4 regions of the Acidovorax sp. GW835-FHT14B10 genome follow, and region 2 is predicted to be linked to each of the others. Evidence: predicted binding sites of a transcription regulator. Region 2 holds the regulator's gene; each other region holds the start of a gene.
The links. Region 2 encodes sigma-54, which starts transcription at its own class of promoters, with help from an activator protein. Its sites were predicted from a motif close to TGGCANGNAANCTGCTTT; they were not measured.
Positions count from the first base shown of each region.

Region 1 (5,129 bases), on a different contig from region 2:
CCAGCCGCTGCTGCAGACCCCGCAGCTCGACGTAGTTCACGGCGGTTTCGGCGGCCAGCGACACCTGCACGTCGGCCAGGCTGGCCTCGGCGGCCCGGGCATCGGCCTGGCTGGCGTTCACGCCGCTGCGCAGGCGGCCAAACACATCGGGCTCCCAGCTGGCGTCAAACCCTGCCTGGAAACTGTTGCCCGTGCTGTTCGACGCCCGGCTGCGCTGCGCCGAGGCCGAAGCCCCCACGCTGGGCAGCAGGCCGGCGGCCTGCACATCCACCTGGGCGCGCGCCTGCTGCAAGGCGGCTTGCGCGCTGCGCACGCTGGTGTTGGCCTGCAAGGCCTGCGTGACCAGCTGCGTGAGCTGCGGGTCGTTGAACCGCTGCCACCATTGCGCCAGGGAGGTGGCGGGCATGTCCGCGGCAGTGGGCGCAGACCAAGCGGGGGGTACCGGGGTCTGCGGCAGCCGGCTGGCGGGTGGCGCCAGGCTGGCACAGCCGGCCAGCAGGGCCACCGCCGAGGTCAACCACCAGGGTGAAACAGCGCCCATCCGGCGAAAAAGGGTGGGCTGCGCGGGGCGCGCCGCGGTGGCAACAGAAGGTTCATTCATGGCGAAGGGGCAGCGTGCATGGCATGCCCCATTGTGTGGTGCAGTCATGTCCTGCCCGCTGCAGCAAAGTGAAGCCCCGGTAAAGCTGCCGCACACTGCACCGGGGAAAAACCTTGCGCAGCGGCGCTGTTCAACGCCCCGGCAATTCAGCCCCCCAGGGCGTCCAGCGGCCAGCGGGGCTTGACGTCGAACGCATAGGCGCGGTTGGCCATCTGCTGGCCCGCCTGCAGCCGCATGGCAGCCGCCATGGCGATCATGGCGCCGTTGTCGGTGCACAGATGCAGCTCGGGGTAGTGCACGCGCACCTTGCCCTGCGCGCAGGCCGCATTGAGCTGGGCGCGCAAATGCCGGTTGGCGCCCACGCCACCCGCCACCACCACACGCTTCAAGCCCGTCTGCTTCAAGGCCGTGAGCGTTTTTTTCACCAGCACTTCCACAATCGCCGCCTCGGTGCTGGCCGCCAGGTCGGGCTTGCGCGCCTCCAGCGCATCGCCCAGCTTCTTGGCCTGGGTGAGCACGGCGGTCTTGAGCCCGGCAAAAGAAAAATCAAGGTTGCCGCTGTGCAGCAAGGGGCGCGGCAGCTTGAAGGCCGCCGGGTCGCCCTGCTCGGCCAGGCGCGACAGCGCGGGCCCGCCGGGGTAGCCCAGGCCCATGAGCTTGGCCGACTTGTCAAACGCCTCGCCCGCCGCATCGTCGATGGTTTCGCCCAGCAGTTCGTAGCGGCCCACGCCGTCCACCCGCATGAGTTGCGTGTGGCCGCCCGACACCAACAGGGCCACGAAGGGAAACTCCGGCGGATCGGCACTCAAAAAGGGCGACAGCAAATGCCCTTCGAGGTGGTGCACGCCCAGCACGGGCTTGTCGAGTGCGGCGCCCAGCGCGCAGGCCACGCCAGCGCCCACCAGCAGTGCGCCGGCCAGGCCCGGCCCGCGGGTGTAGGCCACCACATCCACGTCGGCCAGGCGCTGGCCCGCTTCAGCCATGACGGCCTCGGTCAGCGGCAGCACGCGGCGGATATGGTCGCGGCTGGCCAGTTCGGGCACCACGCCGCCATAGGCCTGGTGCATCTCGATCTGGCTGTGCAAGGCATGCGCCAGCAAGGTGGGCACGGCCACCCCGCCGGTGGAGCGGACCAGCGCCACGCCGGTCTCATCGCACGAAGATTCAATACCCAGGATCAGCAAGCTCATGCCCCGAGTGTAAAACCCGGCACCCGGCCAGCCTGGTCCACCGCCAACTCGCAGCCAGCCCACCCCAGCGTGCACCATCCCGGCGCACCAATATGTGGCATAAATATTGCATGTTTCTGCGGCATGACCGACGCCCTGCGCATTGTGGTGGTGGCCCCCGACCTGGCCCTTGCCGAACCCGACGACGAACACGCCGCCACCCAGGTCGAACGCTCGCGGGCGCTGCGCATTGGCCTGCTGGAAAACAATTTCAACCTCATTGCCACGCTGCCGGCCGATGTGTTCCTGGGCGAGCGGCTGGCCCAGCTGCAGCCCGACCTGATCATCGTGGACGCAGAAAGCGAGGCTCGCGACGCCCTCGAACATGTGGTGATGGCCACCCGCGACGCACGCCGCCCCATCGTCATGTTCACCAACGACGAGGACACCACGCATGTGAAAGACGCCGTGGCCGCCGGTGTGTCGGCCTACATCGTGGCCGGGCTGGCGCCCCAGCGCATCCGCCCCATCCTGGATGTGGCCATGGCGCGCTTTGCACACGAGCAGGCACTGCGCACCGAACTGGCCGACGCCAGAACCGAGCTGCAGGACCGCAAGACCATCGACCGCGCCAAGGGCGTGCTGATGCAGCGCCAGGGCCTCACCGAACAGGCGGCCTACGAAAAGCTGCGCAAAACCGCCATGGACAAGGGCTTGAAACTGGGCGAAGTGGCCAGGCGGATGCTCGACATGGTCGATTTGCTGGGCTGAGGCGCCGACCGTCCAGAAAAAAAGCGCCGCCCGAAGGCAGCGCTTTGCAGGTTGCGCAGCGATCGCGCAGGCGCGCTCAGAACGCCGGGACCACGGCACCCTTGTACTTGTCCTGGATGAACTTCTTCACCTCGGCGCTGTGCAGGGCCTTGATCAGCTTGGCGATGCTGGCATCGTTGGCACGGTCGGCGCGGGCGGCCACGATGTTGGTGTAGGGCGAGTCGGCACCTTCGATGAACAAGGCGTCCTTGGTGGGGTTGAGCTTGGCTTCGATCGCGTAGTTGGTGTTGATCAGGGCCAGGTCCACGTCGGCCAGTGCACGGGGCAGCAGCGGCGCTTCGAGTTCCTTGAACTTCAGCTTCTTGGGGTTCTTGACCACATCGAGCGGCGTGGGCGTGAGGCTCTTGGGGTCCTTCAGCCCGATCAGCCCCTGCTTGGCCAGCAGGATCAGGGCGCGACCGCCATTGGACGGATCGTTGGGAATGGCCACCGTGGCGCCGTCCTTGAGGTCCTTCAGGTTCTTGATCTTGCTGGAATAGGCGCCGAAGGGCTCCACATGCACCTTGCCGCCCGGCACTTGCACCAGGCTGGTCTTGCGGTCCTTGTTGAAGCTGTCCAGGTAGGGCTGGTGCTGGAAGAAGTTGGCATCGAGCTGCTTGTCCTCCACGGCCATGTTGGGCTGCACATAGTCGCTGAACTCCTTGACCTGCAGATCCACACCCTGGGCCTTGAGCTGGGGTTTCACGAAATTCAGGATCTCGGCGTGCGGCACGGCCGTGGCGGCCACTTTCAGTACGTCGGCGGCATGGGCGCTGACGGCCAGGGCGGCGAGGGCCAGTGCGGACAGGGTCTTCTTCAACATGAGGGGGGCTCTTTCAACGGATGAATACACGGCAGGGCCCCAAAAATACGGGATAACCCTGAACTGGACAGCAAGTGTAAACAGCCATGCCACCGGAAGTCGGTTCTTTAGCTATTTCTTGATATAAAAATGAGGTTTTATATACAAGGCAATCCGCTCGCATCTCGTTTGCGCCGGAGATGCTTGACGCAATGCCGGGGCGTCCAATAGCCCGATTTCGCCCCAACCCTGCGGGCAAGTGCCTTGCCGGGCGGTCTGCGGCGTTGCGGCGCTTGCCAATAGCACGGGCTATTGGCTGCGCACCGCGCCTTGCACCCCATTCCGGCAAGGCACTTGCGCGGCCATGAAAAGATCGTGAACACGTTCCGAGACCAACAAGCCCCAGGTGATGCCAGCTGCCACTCGACCGATGAAGGTGCGGGCCAGGCGGGCTGCATCAAGGTGAGCGAGGCCCCAGCCTGCGCGAAGACAGGCCTGCCGCTGCCGCCATCGGGGGCGAACTGGCGGCCTGACGCTTCTCAAACGGGCTCCTCTCCCTCTGCCGCACCCTGCGCGGCATCGATGCGCTGCATGTTGTCCAACAGCTTCAGCAGATAGTGCAGCGCATGCACTTGGTCGCTGACCGAAAAACCCTCCAGCGCCTGCGCGTAGTAGGCCTCGATCTTGACCTGGGCTGCATGCTCCCAAGTGTGGCGCCCTGCCTGCGTCATCGCAACCAGGCGTGAACGCCGGTCACGCCCGTCAGGGGCGCTACTCACATGGCCCTCGCGCTCCATGCGACTGATCAGGCCGGCCAGGTTCTGCCGGCTCATCATCAGATAGCGCGCCAGCGCCCCGATGCTCATGCCCGCGGGCTCGCGCGACAGCGCACCCAGCACCGCCCACTGCTGCGTTGTCAACCCCTCGGATTCGACTGCACGAGAGCCAGTTTTATGCAACATATTTGCACATTGATAGAGTCTGAAGAAAAGCCTGTTGGCCAGTTCAGATTTCGCATAATCTCTTTTACGTCTAGGGTTTTCCATTATTTTCCTCTTGGTTTCCGGTCTTGTTTTCAGGAAATATCAGGCCTACTATATGCAACATATTTACTTAAATGCCTGTCGCAATCCCTAACACGGCAAGCATAGCAACCCCTGACCAGGAGAGAAAGCACATGCAAGGACTCAAGAATCAGACCGTCATCGTGACCGGCGGCGGCGGTGGCATCGGCAGCGCCACCTGCCGGCGTTTTGCAGCGGAAGGGGCCAAGGTGGCCGTGTTTGACATGAACCTCGCCGCCGCTGAAAAAGTGGCCTCCGACATCCGCGCGGCAGGCGGCCAGGCGGCCGCCTTTGCCTGCGACATCACTCAGCGCGACCAGGTGGACGCCGCCGTGGCCGCCACCGAGTCCCAACTCGGCCCTATCGGCGTGCTGGTCAACAACGCCGGATGGGACGTGTTCAAGCCGTTCGTCAAGACGGTTCCGGCGGAGTGGGACAGGCTCATCGCCATCAACCTCACGGGCGCGCTGCACATGCACCACGCGGTGCTGCCAGGCATGGTCGAGCGCAAGGCCGGCCGCATCGTCAATGTGGCCTCCGACGCCGCGCGGGGCGGCTCTTCGGGCGAGGCCGTCTATGCCGCCTGCAAGGGCGGCCTGGTGGCGCTGTCCAAGACCCTGGCGCGCGAGCATGCCCGCCAGGGCATCACCGTCAACGTGGTGTGCCCCGGTCCCACCGATACC
Region 1 is NZ_JBXAGC010000021.1:60,449-65,577, reverse strand. Features, by position in the region: gene AC1Q5S_RS15955 (efflux transporter outer membrane subunit) at 1-541, opposite strand, end outside; gene tsaD (tRNA (adenosine(37)-N6)-threonylcarbamoyltransferase complex transferase subunit TsaD) at 748-1,791, opposite strand; gene AC1Q5S_RS15945 (ANTAR domain-containing response regulator) at 1,915-2,541, shown strand; gene AC1Q5S_RS15940 (MetQ/NlpA family ABC transporter substrate-binding protein) at 2,618-3,403, opposite strand; gene AC1Q5S_RS15935 (MarR family winged helix-turn-helix transcriptional regulator) at 3,922-4,428, opposite strand; gene badH (2-hydroxycyclohexanecarboxyl-CoA dehydrogenase) at 4,560-5,129, shown strand, end outside.
Region 1: the regulator sigma-54 is predicted to act here: its motif matches at 1,887-1,904, upstream of AC1Q5S_RS15945 (ANTAR domain-containing response regulator).

Region 2 (5,129 bases):
CCGCTCTACGGCAAGAACCCCGCGCGCCCGCCGGCTCCGGCCGCCGCCGCGTCGGCCAGTGCCAATGGCACGGCCCCGGCCGCCGATGCCACCGCTGCGCGCACGCCCGCCAGCAAGCCTGCAACGGCCGAGGCCAAGCCCGCCACGAAGGCCGACGCCAAGCCTGCCGCCTCGGCGGACCCGCTGGGCGACCTGGCCAAGGCCAGGTCGGCGGCGGTCGATCCGTTTGACTATTTCGTACAGGCCGGGGCGTTCCCCACCCAGTCTGGGGCCGATGCGCAGCGCGCCAAACTGGCCATGCTGGGCTGGGAAGCCCGCGTGAGCGAGCGCGAACAGAATGGCCGCACCATGTACCGCGTGCGCGTGGGCCCGTTTTCCAAGCGCGACGATGCCGAGCAGCTGAAGGAAAAGCTGGAAGGCGCCGGCGTCGAGTCCGCGATGGTGCGTGTCCAGCGCTAGGATGTTCATCGCCATCGCCTGAACTTTTTCGTGGGGGCGTTCTCACACCCCCAGACCAGAACAAGGAGTGTCCCCGTCATGAAACGCCGCGAGTTTTCCCTGTCCACCGCTTCGGTGGTTGCCGCTTCCGCCCTGACCCTGCCGCTGGCCACGCCGGCCATGGCGCAGGCGCGCCAGTTCAAGGAGGGCAAGGACTACACCAGGCTCGCCAAGCCCCTGGCGCCGGATGCGCCCGCCGGCAAGGTCGATGTGATCGAGTTCTTCTGGTACAGCTGCCCGCACTGCAACTCCTTTGAGCCCGCGCTCGATGCCTGGGTCAAGGCAGCCCCCAAGGATCTCAGCATCCGTCGCATTCCCGTGGCTTTCAATGCCAGCTTCGTACCCCAGCAAAAGCTGTATTTCGCGCTCGAAGGCATGGGCAAGCTCGACACCTTGCACGCCAAGGTGTTCCGCGCCATCCACGTCGAAAAACTCAAGCTGGCCAAGGACGAGGACATCTTCGCCTGGGTGGCCCAGCAGGGGGTGGACGCAGCCAAGTTCAAGGAGGTCTACACCTCCTTCACGGTGTCCAGCCAGGTGCGCCGCGCCTCGGCGCTGCAGGAGGGCTATGGCGTGGAAGGCGTTCCTTCGATGGGCGTGGCCGGCCGGTTCTATACCGATGGCACCATGGCCGGCAGCATGCAGACCGTGCTGCAGGTGGTGGAGTATCTGGCGGGCGTGGCGCGCAAGGGTTGATGCCACATTTGCCCCCGTTCGAGAGGCCCGCGTTTGCGGGCTTTTTCATGGGCGCCAGCGCTGTGCGTGGCTACAATGAACGCAAGATTTGTGCCTCATGAAAAAAAGATACCTCCCGATCCTGCTGCTCTCGGCCCTGGCCTGCGCCCCTGGCGTGGGCCATGCCGAAAAGGCCGACCGCAACAAGCCCATGAACATCGAGTCCGATGCGCTGCGCCACGATGAGCTCAAGCAGACCAGCGTGTTCACGGGCCGGGTGGTCATGACCAAGGGCACCATCGTGCTGCGCGGTGCGCAACTGGATGTGCGCCAGGATGCCGATGGCTACCAGTACGGCGTGGTGACGGCCGAACCCGGCAAGCGCGCATTCTTCCGGCAAAAGCGCGACACCGTGGCCGGTGCCCCGGACGAGTTCATCGAGGGCGAGGGTGAGGTCATCGAGTACGACGGCCGTGCCGACAATGTGCGCTTCATCACCCGTGCCGAAATGCGCCGCTACCGGGAATCGGTGGTGACCGATCAGCTCTCGGGCGCCGTCATCGTCTACAACAACCTCACCGACGTGTTCACTGTCGATGGCCAGAAGAAATCGGCCAACAGTGCAGCGGGTGAAGCGCCGGCCCCCGGCGGGCGCGTGCGCGCCGTGTTGTCGCCCAAGGAGCAGCCTCCTGCCGCTGCCCCAGCCCCTGCGGCCAGCGGGCCGGTGCTGCGCCCCAGCAACACCCTCGGCGGCGCAAGCAAGTGAGTGCAGCGACCGTGAACACAAGCCCTGACACCCAGGCGGGCAGCCGCCTGGAAGTCGCGCACCTCGAAAAGTCCTATGGCAGCCGCAAGGTCGTCAAGGATGTGTCGCTGGTCGTGCAAAAGGGCGAGGTAGTGGGGTTGCTCGGTCCCAATGGCGCGGGCAAGACCACTTCGTTCTACATGATCGTGGGCCTGGTGCGCTGCGATGGCGGTGACATCCGCATCGATGGCCACTCGGTGGCGGACATGCCCATCCACCGGCGCTCGCGTCTGGGGCTGTCCTATCTGCCGCAAGAGGCGTCGATTTTTCGCAAGCTGAACGTCGAGGAAAACGTGCGCGCCGTGCTGGAGCTACAGCGGGGCGACGACGGCAAGCCGCTCGCCAGGAAGGAGATCGAAGCACGCCTCACCGCCTTGCTGCAGGAGTTGCGCGTGGACCATCTGCGCGAATCGCCGGCCCTGGCCCTGTCGGGCGGCGAGCGCCGCCGGGTCGAAATCGCCCGCGCGCTGGCCACCCAGCCGCGCTTCATTCTGCTCGACGAGCCCTTCGCCGGCATCGACCCGATTGCCGTCATCGAGATCCAGCGCATCATCGGTTTCCTGAAGGCCCGTGGCATCGGTGTGCTGATCACCGACCACAATGTGCGCGAAACGCTGGGCATCTGCGACCACGCCTTCATCATCAGCGACGGCCGCGTTCTGGCGCAGGGCACGCCCTCCGAGATCGTTGACAACGCCGAAGTACGCCGGGTCTATCTCGGCGAGCACTTCAGAATGTGATGAAACCCGGTCTCTCGCTGCGCGTTTCGCAGCACCTGTCGCTCACACCCCAGTTGCAGCAATCCATCCGGCTGTTGCAGCTGTCCACGCTGGAGCTGTCGCAGGAAGTCGAGCAGATGCTCGACGAGAACCCTTTTCTGGAGCGCACGGCCGAGGAAGCGCCACGCGAGGAGTTCGGCCTGGACGCCGCCGACACGCCCGCGCAGGCCGACGACTACAGCGCCGACGATGCTCTGTTTTCAGGGGTTGCCAGCACAGGCAACACAAGCGTTGAAAACCCAAATGATGCTGAGCCGGCCAGCGCCGGTGCGGACGAGCCCGACTGGAGCGGCGACGGCACGGTGGAAATGGCGCCCAATGACGCCGAATGGGGCGGCGATGCGCCCGCCCGCAACCGCAACGACGCCGAAGGCGACGAGGCCGACGCCACCGAGCTGGCCCGCTCGCACGAATCACTGACGGCCTTCTTGCACCGCCAGGCGCTGGCGCTGCGCCTGTCCGAAGTGGACCGCGCCGCGCTGCGCTTTCTCATCGAATCGCTCAACGACGACGGCTACCTCGAAGAACCGCTCGAAGAGTTGGCCATCGGCCTGGCCGGGCCGGACGATCTGGAGCAGATCGAAGAACTGGTGCACCGTTTCACCGTGGCCCAGCGCCTGCTGCAAAGCCTGGAGCCCGTGGGCGTGGGCGCGCGCGGCCTGGCCGAGTGCCTGACCTTGCAGCTCAAGGCCCTGGCCGCCGACGAAGACAGCGAGATCGATCCTGCGACCGTGCAGACCGCGTTGCGCGTGTGCCAGCAGCCGCTGGAGATGCTGGCCCGCCGCGATATCCGCCGCCTGACGCAGGCGTGCGGCGATGGCGAAGAGCGCACGCGCGCCGCCATGGCGCTGATCGCCCGCCTGGAGCCGCGCCCGGGCCGCCGCTTTGCCGATGTGGAGCGCAACATCATCGTGCCCGACGTCATCGTGCGCAAATCCGGGCGCGCCAACGGGCGCGATGGCCAGCACAACTTCATCGTGCAGCTCAACCCCGACGTGATGCCCCGCCTGCGCGTGCACGACATCTACGCCGGCGCCCTGCGCGGCCACAAGGGTGGCGAGGGCCACCAGGGCATGCAGCAGCGCCTGCAGGAGGCGCGCTGGTTCATCAAGAACATCCAGCAGCGCTTCGACACCATCCTGCGCGTCTCGCGCGCCATCGTCGAGCGGCAAAAGAACTTCTTCACCCACGGCGAGCTGGCCATGCGCCCGCTGGTGCTGCGCGACATTGCCGACGAGCTGGGGCTGCACGAATCCACCATCAGCCGCGTGACCACCGCCAAATACATGGCGACGCCGATCGGTACCTACGAGCTCAAGTATTTCTTTGGCTCGGGCCTGGGCACCGAAACCGGCGGCAACGCATCGAGCACGGCGGTGCGCGCGCTGATCAAGCAGTTCGTGGCGGCCGAAAGCCCCGCCAAGCCGCTGTCCGACAGCCAGATCGCCGAGATGCTCAAGGAGCAGGGCATCGAGTGCGCGCGCCGCACGGTGGCCAAGTACCGCGAGGCGCTCAAGATCGCACCGGCCAATCTGCGCAAGGCGCTGTAGCCTTCTTTGGGGCGCGTGCCTGCCACAGCGTGCCCTGTTTGCTGTTTTTTCTCCCGTCACCCCGCTTTCCACGCCATGGCCCGTATCGTCTTCGACCTTCCCGCGCATTTCGGCTTTGCCACCGAACTGCAGATCTACATCAGCCACGTGAACCAGGGCGGGCACCTCGACAATGCGCAGCTGCTGAGCCTGGTATCCGAGGCGCGTGTGCGCTTTTTCCAGTCGCTGGGTTTCCCCGAGGCCGATGTGGGTGGCCTGTCCATCGTGGTGGGTGACATCGTGGCGCAGTACCGGTCTGAAGGTTTCCATGGTGAAACCATGCGCGTCGAGATGACTCCGGTGGATTTCAACCGCTATGGTTTCGATCTGGTCTTTCGCATGACCGAGAAAACCCAGGGCCGCGAAGTGGCGCGCGGCAAGACCGGTATCGTTTTCATCGGCAAGACCGACCGCAAGGTGGCACCGATTCCCGAATCCATCCGCCAGCTGCTGCTGCAGGCCTGAGAGGCTGAGAGTCTTTCATCCATGCCCGCCTTGCACGCCAAAACACACCGGCTCGTCGTTGCAAATACTCGCCATAGCCCGAGCTATGGCTGCGTTTTGCGCCTAGATCCGGCGCGTTTTGACATGCCTTGCAGACACGGCCGAAAAACTCTCAGCCTCTGAGCGCGTATCCTTTCGGCCAGTCTTATGAACCAACTCCAACTTTTTCTGCCCTGCGCCGCCGGCGTCGAGGGCTACCTGGCCGACGAGGTGCACGCCATCACCGGCCTTACCGGGCAAGACCTGCTGGTCGGCCGGGGCGGCGTGCTGCTGCGCGCT
Region 2 is NZ_JBXAGC010000012.1:13,099-18,227, forward strand. Features, by position in the region: gene AC1Q5S_RS10910 (SPOR domain-containing protein) at 1-459, shown strand, start outside; gene AC1Q5S_RS10915 (thiol:disulfide interchange protein DsbA/DsbL) at 538-1,194, shown strand; gene lptA (lipopolysaccharide transport periplasmic protein LptA) at 1,292-1,939, shown strand; gene lptB (LPS export ABC transporter ATP-binding protein) at 1,951-2,718, shown strand; gene AC1Q5S_RS10930 (RNA polymerase factor sigma-54) at 2,718-4,307, shown strand; gene AC1Q5S_RS10935 (acyl-CoA thioesterase) at 4,383-4,811, shown strand; gene AC1Q5S_RS10940 (THUMP domain-containing class I SAM-dependent RNA methyltransferase) at 4,998-5,129, shown strand, end outside.

Region 3 (5,129 bases), on a different contig from region 2:
GCCACCGCAGCGCTGGCGGCCACGTTGCGCGGCTGGGGCGTGGGGCCGGGCGACCGCGTGGCGAGCTACATGCCCAACCGCCCCGAAACGGTGATCGCATTTCTGGCCTGCGCCAGCATCGGCGCCGTATGGTCCAGCTGCGCACCCGACATGGGGGCGCCTGTCGTGCTGGACCGCCTGCGCCAGATCGAGCCCAAGGTACTGTTCGCCGTGGACAGCTACCGCTACAACGGCAAGCCGCACGACCGGGCCCGGGAAGTCGCGCAATTGCTGGCCGAGTTGCCCAGTGTCGAGCATGTCGTGCAGGTGGATGGGCCGCTGGCGCAGGAGCGCGCGGTCGATTGGCGCCAACGCACGGGCTGGCACGCGACCGTGGCCCGGGATGCCTCACCCCGCTACGAGCGCCTGCCTTTCGGCCACCCGCTGTGGATCCTCTATTCCTCGGGCACCACGGGGCTGCCCAAGGCGATGGTGCACGGCCATGGCGGCATCCTGCTCACGCACCTGAAGGAAATGGCACTGCACAACGACCTGCGGCCCGGCGACCGACTGCTGTTCCTGGGCAGCACGGGCTGGGCCGTGTGGAACCTGCTGGTGGGCGCCCTGGTCACAGGCGCCTCCATCGTACTGTACGACGGCCATCCCTCCTGGCCCTGTGGCGACACCCTCTGGCGGTTCATCGACGAGCAGGAAGTCGCCGTGTTCGGCACGGGGGCGGCCGTCCTCATCGCGCACAGGAAGGACGGGCTGCGCCCCCGGGATTACGCGCCGCTGAGGAAGCTGCGCACCATCCTCTCCACGGGCTCACCCCTGCCCGTGGATGCGTTTGAATGGGTGTACCGCGACGTCAAGCCCGACGTCTGGCTGGCGTCGGTCAGCGGCGGCACGGACATCGCCGCCTGCTTTGTCGCCTGCGCGCCCACCCTGCCGGTGCATGCCGGAGAGATCCAGTGCGCGGAGCTGGGGGTGGCCGCCTACGCCTTCAACGAACAGGGTCAGGCGGTGATCGACGAGGTGGGCGAACTGGTGATCACCCAGCCGATGCCGTCGATGCCGCTGTACTTCTGGAACGATCCCGACGGACGGCGCTACCGCGAGAGCTACTTCGAGATATACCCCGGGGTATGGCGCCACGGCGACTGGATTCGTTTCACGCCCTATGGCAGCTCGGTGATCTATGGCCGCTCCGACAGCACCATCAACCGCTACGGCATCCGCATCGGCACGGCGGAAATCTACCGGGTGGTGGAGGAACTCCCCGAGGTGCTTGACAGCCTGGTCGTGGACCTGGAGTACCTGGGGCGCCCCTCCTTCATGCCCTTGTTCGTCGTGTTGCAGCCGGGCGTGGCCTTGGACGCCTCCCTGACCGAGCGCATCCGGCAACAGATCCGCACCAAGGCATCGGGCCGCCATGTGCCCGATGCGGTGGTCCAGGTGGGCGAGATTCCGCGCACGCTGAGCGGCAAGAAGATGGAAGTGCCGGTGCGCAAACTGCTGCTGGGCGCCCGCCTGTCCCAGGTGGCCAGCCCGGACGCCATGCAGAACCCCCACAGCCTGGACTTCTTCGCCACGTACGCCAAGGCGCTGGACCTTGGCGGCCCGGGCGGGACGGCGCTTTGATCTTGAACGGTACTTCACGAGGACAAACCAGACCATGAAAGCAGCATTCATTTCCGGCCATGGCGGCAACGAAGTGGTCGAGGTGCGTGAACACCACCTCCCAGAGCGCGCACCCGGCGAGGTGCGCGTGCGCGTGCAGGCCGCCACCCTCAACCAGGTAGATCTGTACATGCGCAACAGTGGCGCCGGCATCACGCACCGCCTGCCGCAGATCCTGGGCCTCGACGCGGCCGGTGTGGTGGACGCCTGCGACGCCAGCGATCCGCTGCTGCGCCCGGGCCAGGAGGTGGTCATTCACCCCGGCGTGGCCTGCGGCCGTTGCGAGTTCTGCCTGCACGGCGACAGCGCCCTGTGCACGCGCATCCAGTTCCTGGGCGAGCACCGCGATGGCACGTTCGCCCAATGGATTCAGGTGCCGGCGACACAGGTGTTTCCCAAGCCCGCCCACCTGACTTTTGCCGAGGCGGCCGCCCTCGGTGTCAACCACCTCACGGCCTGGCGCATGCTGTTTTCCAAGGCGCGCCTGCAGCCCTGGGAAACGGTGCTGGTCTTCGGTATCGGCGGCGGCGTCTCGTTGGCCGCCCTGCAGCTGGCCAGGGCCATCGGCGCGCGTGTGTTCGTGACCTCGCGCGACGACGCCAAGCTCGAACGCGCCCTTGCGATAGGGGCCGATCACGGAATCAACAGCCAGACCCAGGATGTCGCGAAACAGGCCATGGCCCTTACAGGCGGTCGGGGAGTGGACGTGGTGTTCGAGAACACGGGTGCGGCCACCTGGCCATCGGCCATGAAATCGCTGGTGCGCGGCGGCCGACTCGTCACCTGCGGCGCCACCACAGGAGATCAACCCGGTGCCGACCTGCGCCGCCTCTTCGTGCGCCAGTTACAGATCTTCGGCTCCAGCCTGGGAAGCTATGGGGAGTTCCACGACATGCTCGGCTTCGTGGATCGCACCAGCCTGCGCCCGCTGATCGACAGCACTTATGCGCTGGACGATATCCACGCTGCACTCAACCAGCTGGAGTCTGGTGCGCAATTCGGCAAAGTGGCCCTGCGCATCGACGGCCATGATGCACATCACGAGTAAGAACGCATGGACGCGGGCGACGGCCTTGCCAGCCTTTCGGCGATGTTTGAGGTTCACTTCATCCAGACGCTGCGGGCCAACGATCCTGAAGTCGGCTACAACCGCTGGCCTACGTTCACGCCGCGAACTGGGACTGTGGATTGAGTGCATAGAGCTGCGCCAGAAACCGATCAGTCACGAACGGCAGATCGTGGCCGTTTTCAGCCCTCAGCTCCCCGCGCCCTGATGGTGCGCAGCACAACACCGGTGCACTGCCTCCCCCGGTCTCTTTCAGAAAGAAAGGCCTGCAGTGCCGGTAAATACTTCGCAGTACGCTCATCATTCAATAGCAAAAATCACTTCCACCAGCTGGCACAGGGCTTGCAATGCATTAGGCAAGACCCTCACAGGTCTGCAATGGCGATTCTGCCCAACGGCGGGCGGATGCGGCCAGAAACCGGACAAAGGCGTCCCCACCCGCGCACAACTGCATGACGCAGCCAGGCGCGGTGTGAGGACGCCTTTTTTGTTTGTCACGCCACCAGGGAAGCCCCATGACCGATCTGCTCAAAACTCGCCTCAACCGCCGCACCGTACTGCAGGCCGCCACCGTGGGCGCCGTGGGCGTAAGCCCCGCGCTGCGCGCGCTGGTGCATGCCCAGGGCTCGGACGCGCCCGAGAAGAAGGAAGTGAAGATCGGCTTCATCCCGCTGACCGACTGCGCCAGCGTGGTGATGGCCTCGGTGCTGGGTTTCGACAAGAAATACGGCGTGACCATCATTCCCACCAAGGAAGCCAGCTGGGCCGGCGTGCGCGACAAGCTGGTGAACGGCGAGCTGGACTTTGCCCATGTGCTCTACGGCCTGGTGTACGGCGTGCACCTGGGCACGGCGGGCCCGAAGAAGGACATGGCGGTGCTCATGTCCCTCAACCACAACGGCCAGGCGATCACGCTGTCGAAGGCACTGGCCGACAAGGGCGCGGTGGACGGCCCCTCGCTCGCGGCGCTGATGGCCAGGGAGAAGCGCGAATACACCTTCGCGGGCACCTTCCCCACGGGCACGCACGCGATGTGGATGCACTACTGGCTGGCAGCGGCGGACATCAACCCGCTGTCGGGCGCCAAGCTGATTACCGTGCCGCCGCCGCAGATGGTGGCCAACATGCGCGTGGGCAACATGGACGGCTTCTGCGTGGGCGAGCCCTGGAACCACCGCGCCATCATGGACGGCATCGGCATCACGGCCAACACCACGCAGGACATCTGGCGCGACCACCCCGAGAAGGTGCTGGGCACCACGGCCGAGTTCATGAAGAAGCACCCCAACACCACGCGCGCCGTGATGATGGCGGTGCTGGAGGCCAGCCAGTGGATCGACGCGAGCCTGTCGAACAAGATGAAGATGGCCGAAACCATTGCCGGCAAGGCCTATGTGAACACCAGCGTGGATGCCATCAACCAGCGCATCCTGGGGCGCTACAGCAACGGCGTGGGTGGCGGCCAGGGCAAGACCTGGGACGACCCCAACCACATGAAGTTCTTCAACGACGGCGCGGTGAACTTCCCCTACCTGTCGGACGGCATGTGGTTCCTCACGCAACACAAGCGCTGGGGCCTGCTCAAGAGCCACCCCGACTACCTGGCCGTGGCCAGGCAGGTGAACCAGGTGGAGCTGTACCGGTCGGTCGCCGGCGCCCTGAAGGTCAACGTGCCCAAGGACGCGCTGCGCACCAGCAAACTCATCGACGGCGTGGTGTGGGACGGCAAGGACCCCACCAAGTACGCCGATGGTTTCAAGATCAAGGCCTGACGCCCGGCCCCATCCCCCCGCACGCCAAGCACGCAGGAGATCACCATGGTCAGCGCAGTCTTCCACTCGCCGCTGGAGCACGCACCAGCAACACCGTCAACCGCTATCGCAAACATAGCAAACAACGCTCAAGCCGCAAGCACTTCAGCCGTAAAAGCATCCAAACCGACCCATTCGTCCACGCCAGCCCGTTCCGCGCGCGACGGGGCCGCGCTCTCGCGGGCCTTCTGGCTCGCGGTGCTGCCGCCCGCGCTCGGCCTGGGGCTGCTGGTGGGGCTGTGGGCCCTGGTGTCGGCCAGCACGGGCGGCAGCATTCCCACGCCGCACGAGACCTGGCTGCAGGCGCTGGAAGTGTTCAGCAACCCCTTTTACCGCAACGGCCCCAACGACCAGGGCGTGGGCTGGAACGTGCTGGCCTCGCTGCAGCGCGTGGCCGTGGGCTTTGGGCTGGCGGCGCTGGTGGGTATTCCGGCAGGCTTCGCCATCGGGCGCTTTGCCTTCCTGGCGCGCATGTTCAACCCGCTCATCAGCCTGCTGCGGCCGGTGTCGCCGCTGGCCTGGCTGCCCATCGGGCTGCTGGTGTTCAAGGGCGCCAACCCGGCCGCGATCTGGACCATCTTCATCTGCTCGAT
Region 3 is NZ_JBXAGC010000021.1:47,063-52,191, reverse strand. Features, by position in the region: gene AC1Q5S_RS15885 (acetoacetate--CoA ligase) at 1-1,620, shown strand, start outside; gene AC1Q5S_RS15880 (zinc-binding dehydrogenase) at 1,655-2,707, shown strand; gene AC1Q5S_RS15875 (hypothetical protein) at 2,714-2,851, shown strand; gene AC1Q5S_RS15870 (CmpA/NrtA family ABC transporter substrate-binding protein) at 3,241-4,497, shown strand; gene ntrB (nitrate ABC transporter permease) at 4,543-5,129, shown strand, end outside.
Region 3: the regulator sigma-54 is predicted to act here: its motif matches at 3,057-3,074, upstream of AC1Q5S_RS15870 (CmpA/NrtA family ABC transporter substrate-binding protein).

Region 4 (5,129 bases), on a different contig from region 2:
TCTTCCAACGCGCGGTTGCAGGCCGTGATGGCGCAGGTGCAAAAGTACTTTGCGGCCCAGCCCGATGTGATCAGCTTCAACTCCATCACCGGCTCGGGCGGCGACCAGAGCTCGGCGCGCGGCTTTGTGCGGCTGACCAACTGGAGCCAGCGCAAGCGCCCAGACCAGAGCGCCGACGCCATTGCGCGCAAGGCCACCAAGGACCTGGCCGCCATCCGCGATGCGCGCATCTTCGTGCTGCTGCCGCCTGCCGTGCGCGGGCTGGGGGCCAATGCGGGGTTCAACTTCCAGCTCAAGGACCTGAACGGCCTGGGCCACGACGCGCTGGTGGCTGCACGCGACAAGGTGCTGGACCTGGCCGCCAAGCGCCCCGAACTGAGCAACACGCGCAGCACCAACCTCGATGACACCGCGCAGCTGGGCGTGGACATCGACGACCGCAAGGCCGGCGCCCTGGGTCTGGCCACGGTGGACGTGAACAACACCCTGTCGAGCGCGCTGGGCGGCACCTATGTGAACGATTTTCTGAACAAGGGGCGCGTCAAGCGCGTATACATGCAGGGCGATGCGCCATTTCGCATGCTGCCGCAGGACGTGGCCCCCTGGACGGTGCGCAACAACCAGGGGCAGATGGTGCCATTCTCGGCATTTTCGAGCACCCGCTGGACCTATGGCTCGCCGCAGCTGCAGCGCTACAACGGCGCCCCCAGCTATGAATTCGTGGGCAATGCGGCCGCGGGCGTGAGTTCGGGCGTGGCCATGGCGGCGGTCGAAAACATCATGAAGGAAATGCCGCCCGGCATTGGCTACGAATGGACCGGCGCCTCGTTCCAGGAGCGGCTCTCGGGCTCGCAGGCGCCGCTGCTGTATGCGGTGTCGATCCTGTTCGTATTCTTGTGCCTGGCCGCGCTGTATGAAAGCTGGTCGGTGCCGTTCTCGGTGATTCTGGTAGTGCCGCTGGGCATTGTCGGGGCGCTGCTGGGCATCGGTTTTCGCGGACTGCCGAACGACGTGTACTTTCAGGTGGGCCTGCTCACCACCGTGGGGCTGTCGTCCAAGAACGCCATCCTGATCGTGGAATTTGCCACCCAGCTGCAAGAGCGCGGCCGCAGCGTGGTGGACGCCACGCTGGAGGCCGTGCGCCTGCGGTTGCGGCCCATCTTGATGACCTCGCTGGCCTTTGGTTTTGGCGTGCTGCCGCTGGCCCTGGGCACGGGTGCCGGCGCCGGCGGCCGGCAGGCCATTGGCACGGCCGTGCTGGGTGGCATGGTGTCGGCCACCGTGCTGGGCATCTTTTTTGTGCCGGTGTTCTTTGTGCTGATTCGCGGTTACTTTGCCGACCGCGCAGCCAGACAATTGGCCAATGAAACGGGAGCCCCCGCATGAGCCGCCCCCCCCTGATCGCACCCCGCCACACCGTGGGCGCCCTGGCGCTGCTGGCACTGCTGGCGCTGGCGGGCTGCACCAGTCTGGCACCCGACTACCTGCGCCCCGCGCTGCCCGTACCGGCCACGCTGCCGGGCACAGAGGGGCAACCCGGCACTCCTGTGCCCGACTCCGGCCCCATGGGCTGGCAGGATTTCCTGCAGGAGCCGCGCCTGCGCGAGCTGGTGGCGCTGGCGCTGCAGAACAACCGGGACCTGCGCGTGGCCGTGCTGGCCATCGAAAAAGCCCGCGCGCAATACGGCGTGGAGCAGTCCAGCCGCTTCCCCGCCGTGGGCGCCACCGGCGCCGGCACGCGCACGCGCACCGCCCAGGACCTGACCACCGGTGGCCGCTCGCCCACCAGCAGCCAGTACAGCGCGCAGCTCGGGTTCAGCAGCTACGAGATCGACCTGTTTGGCCGCGTGAAAAGCCTCAACGAGGCCGCACTGCAGGAATTCTTGCGCACCACCGAAAGCCGCCGCAGCGTGCAGCTGAGCCTGGTGGCCGAGGTGGCCAATGCGTGGCTCACGCTGGATGCCGATGGCCGGCGCCTGCAACTGGCGCAAGACACGCTGCGCAGCCGCCAGAAGTCGTACGCACTGACCGAGCGCAGCCACGCGCTGGGTGCGGCCTCGGGCCTCACGCTGGCGCAGGCCCAGACCACCGTGGACGCGGCCCGCGCCGACGTGGCCGCCTTCACCAGCCAGGTGGCGCGCGACCGCAATGCGCTGGCCCTGCTGGTGGGTGCGCCCGTGCCTGCCGCGCTGCTGCCCGAGAGTGCTGACACGGCCGCATCGGCATCCACAGAGCCCACAACCCCCCTCGCGCCACCCGCCGCCGCGCTGCTGGCGATTCCGGCCCATCTGCCCTCGTCGGTGCTGCTCCACCGCCCCGATGTGCGCGCGGCCGAATACACCCTGCGCGGCGCCTACGCCAGCATAGGCGCGGCACGGGCGGCGTTCTTTCCCAGCATCGCGCTCACGGCGTCGGCGGGCACCGCGAGCAATGCGCTCTCGGGCCTGTTCGACGGCGGCAACGGCACCTGGAGCTTTGCGCCGCAGATCCGCCTGCCCATCTTTGATGCGGGCCGCAACCGCGCCAACCTGCAGATCGCCGAAACCGCGCGCGACACCGCCGTGGCCCAGTACGAAAAGGCCGTGCAGACCGCGTTCCGCGAAGTGGCCGATGCCCTGGCCGACCGCGCCACGCTGGCCGAGCGCCTGCAGGCCCAGCAATCGCTGCAGGCCGCCACGCTGAAGGCGCTGCAGCTGTCCGAAGCCCGCTACCGCCTGGGCGCCGACAGCTACCTGCCGGTACTGGACGCCCAGCGCTCTCTCTACAGCGCGCAGCAGACACTGATTGCGCTCTTGTTGGCCGAGCAGGCCAACCGGATCACGCTGTACAAGGTGCTGGGGGGTGGCTGGAGCGACGACACCACGGACGGTACGGCAACGCCCGGCGCCTGAAGGGGCGCTTTCGCCCCACCCGACGGGGAATCCCCCTGGGCTGCCCATGCACCAAGCTGGCACGGCCGCCACGCAGGCCCTGCACCGATATCGACATCGGTTCCGATATTGCTTCCAAATTGATAGCTTAAAACGCTTTTCAAATAAGCGATACCGCATGATTTACCTTACACCACCCATTTTCACCATCGCTGGCACAGGCCTTGCATAACCCTGGGCGTGGCCAAGGTAGGCCACCTGTTGAGCCCGGTGCAATGGCGGATCGGGCTGACGAAGACGATGGCGTCCCTGCGGGAGTACTGGCTGCGAAGCCGGTGCACCGTGCGGACGCCTTTTTGTTTTTCCGAAACGCCTACGGGGGTCACGATGAAAAAATCCAGGCTGGTGATGGTGGGAAATGGCATGGCCGGCGTCCGCTCGCTCGAAGAGCTGCTGAAAATTGCGCCCGACCTCTACGACATCACGGTGTTCGGTGCCGAACCGCACCCCAACTACAACCGCATCCTGCTGTCTCCCGTGCTGGCGGGCGAGCAAACGATTGACGAGATCATCCTCAACGACTGGGCCTGGTACCAGGACAACCACATCACGCTGCACACCGGCTTTACCGTGACCGACGTGGACCGCGTGCACCGCACCGTGCATGCCGCCAACGCCGCGGGCGAAACCATCACCGCCGAATACGACCGCCTGATCATGGCCACGGGCTCCAACCCGTTCATCCTGCCCATTCCCGGCAAGGATTTAAAGGGCGTGCTGGCCTACCGTGACATTGCCGACACGCAGGCCATGATCGACGCGGCCGCCACCTACCAGCACGCCGTGGTCATCGGCGGCGGCCTGCTGGGGCTGGAGGCCGCCAACGGCCTCATGAAGCGCGGCATGCAGGTGACGGTGGTGCATGTAGGCGACTGGCTGATGGAGCGCCAGCTCGACGATGTGGCCGGCAAGATGCTGCAGAAGTCGCTGGCCGAGCGCGGCATGCAGTTTCTGATGAAGGCGCAGACGCAGGAGCTGGTGGGCAACGCCGAGGGCCGCGTGGCCAGCGTCAGGTTCAAGGACGGCACCGAGGTGCCGGCCGACCTGGTGGTGATGGCCGTGGGCATCCGCCCCAACACGCAGCTCGCCGAAAAGATGCGCCTGCATGTGAACCGCGGCATCGTGGTGAGCGACACGCTGCAGACCACCACCGACGCGCGCATCTACGCCGTGGGCGAATGTGCCGCGCACCGGGGCATTGCCTATGGCCTGGTGGCCCCGCTGTTCGAGCAGGGCAAGGTGCTGGCCAACCACCTGGCCGAGTTCGGCATCGGGCGCTACCAGGGTTCGCTCACGTCCACCAAGCTCAAGGTCACGGGCATCGACCTTTTTTCAGCAGGCGACTTCCAGGGCGGCGAGAACACCGAAGAGATCGTGATGAGCGACCCCTTTGGCGGCGTGTACAAGAAGCTGGTGCTCAAGGACGACAAGCTCGTGGGCGCCTGCCTGTACGGCGACACGGTGGACGGCTCCTGGTACTTCAAGCTGCTGCGCGACGGCCGCACGGTGACCGACATCCGCGACAAGCTGATGTTTGGCGAAAGCAACATCGGCGATGCAGGCCACCAGGGCCAGAACAAGGCCGCCGCCATGGCCGACACCGACGAGGTCTGCGGCTGCAACGGCGTGACCAAGGGCGCCATCTGCAAGGCCATCAAGGACAAGGGCCTTTTCACGCTGGATGAAGTGCGCAAGCACACCAAGGCCAGTGCATCGTGTGGATCGTGCACGGGCCTGGTCGAGCAGATCATCATGTTCACGGCCGGCGGCGACTACAGCGCCACGCCCAAGACCAAGGCGATCTGCGGCTGCACCGACCATGGCCACCAGGCGGTGCGCGAGGCGATCCGCGCCAACAAGCTGCTGTCCATTGCCGATGTCTTTCACTTCATGGAGTGGAAGACGCCCAACGGCTGCGCCACCTGCCGCCCGGCCATCAACTACTACCTCATCAGCACCTGGCCCAAGGACGCCAAGGATGACCCGCAAAGCCGCGCCATCAACGAACGCAGCCACGCCAACATTCAAAAGGATGGCACCTACAGCGTGATCCCGCGCATGTGGGGGGGCGAGACCACGGCCGACGAACTGCGCCGCATTGCCGATGCGGTGGACAAATACCAGATTCCCACCGTCAAGGTGACGGGCGGCCAGCGCATTGACCTCTTGGGCGTGAAGAAGGAAGACCTGCAGGCGGTG
Region 4 is NZ_JBXAGC010000021.1:33,081-38,209, reverse strand. Features, by position in the region: gene AC1Q5S_RS15830 (efflux RND transporter permease subunit) at 1-1,386, shown strand, start outside; gene AC1Q5S_RS15825 (efflux transporter outer membrane subunit) at 1,383-2,891, shown strand; gene nirB (nitrite reductase large subunit NirB) at 3,258-5,129, shown strand, end outside.
Region 4: the regulator sigma-54 is predicted to act here: its motif matches at 3,084-3,101, upstream of nirB (nitrite reductase large subunit NirB).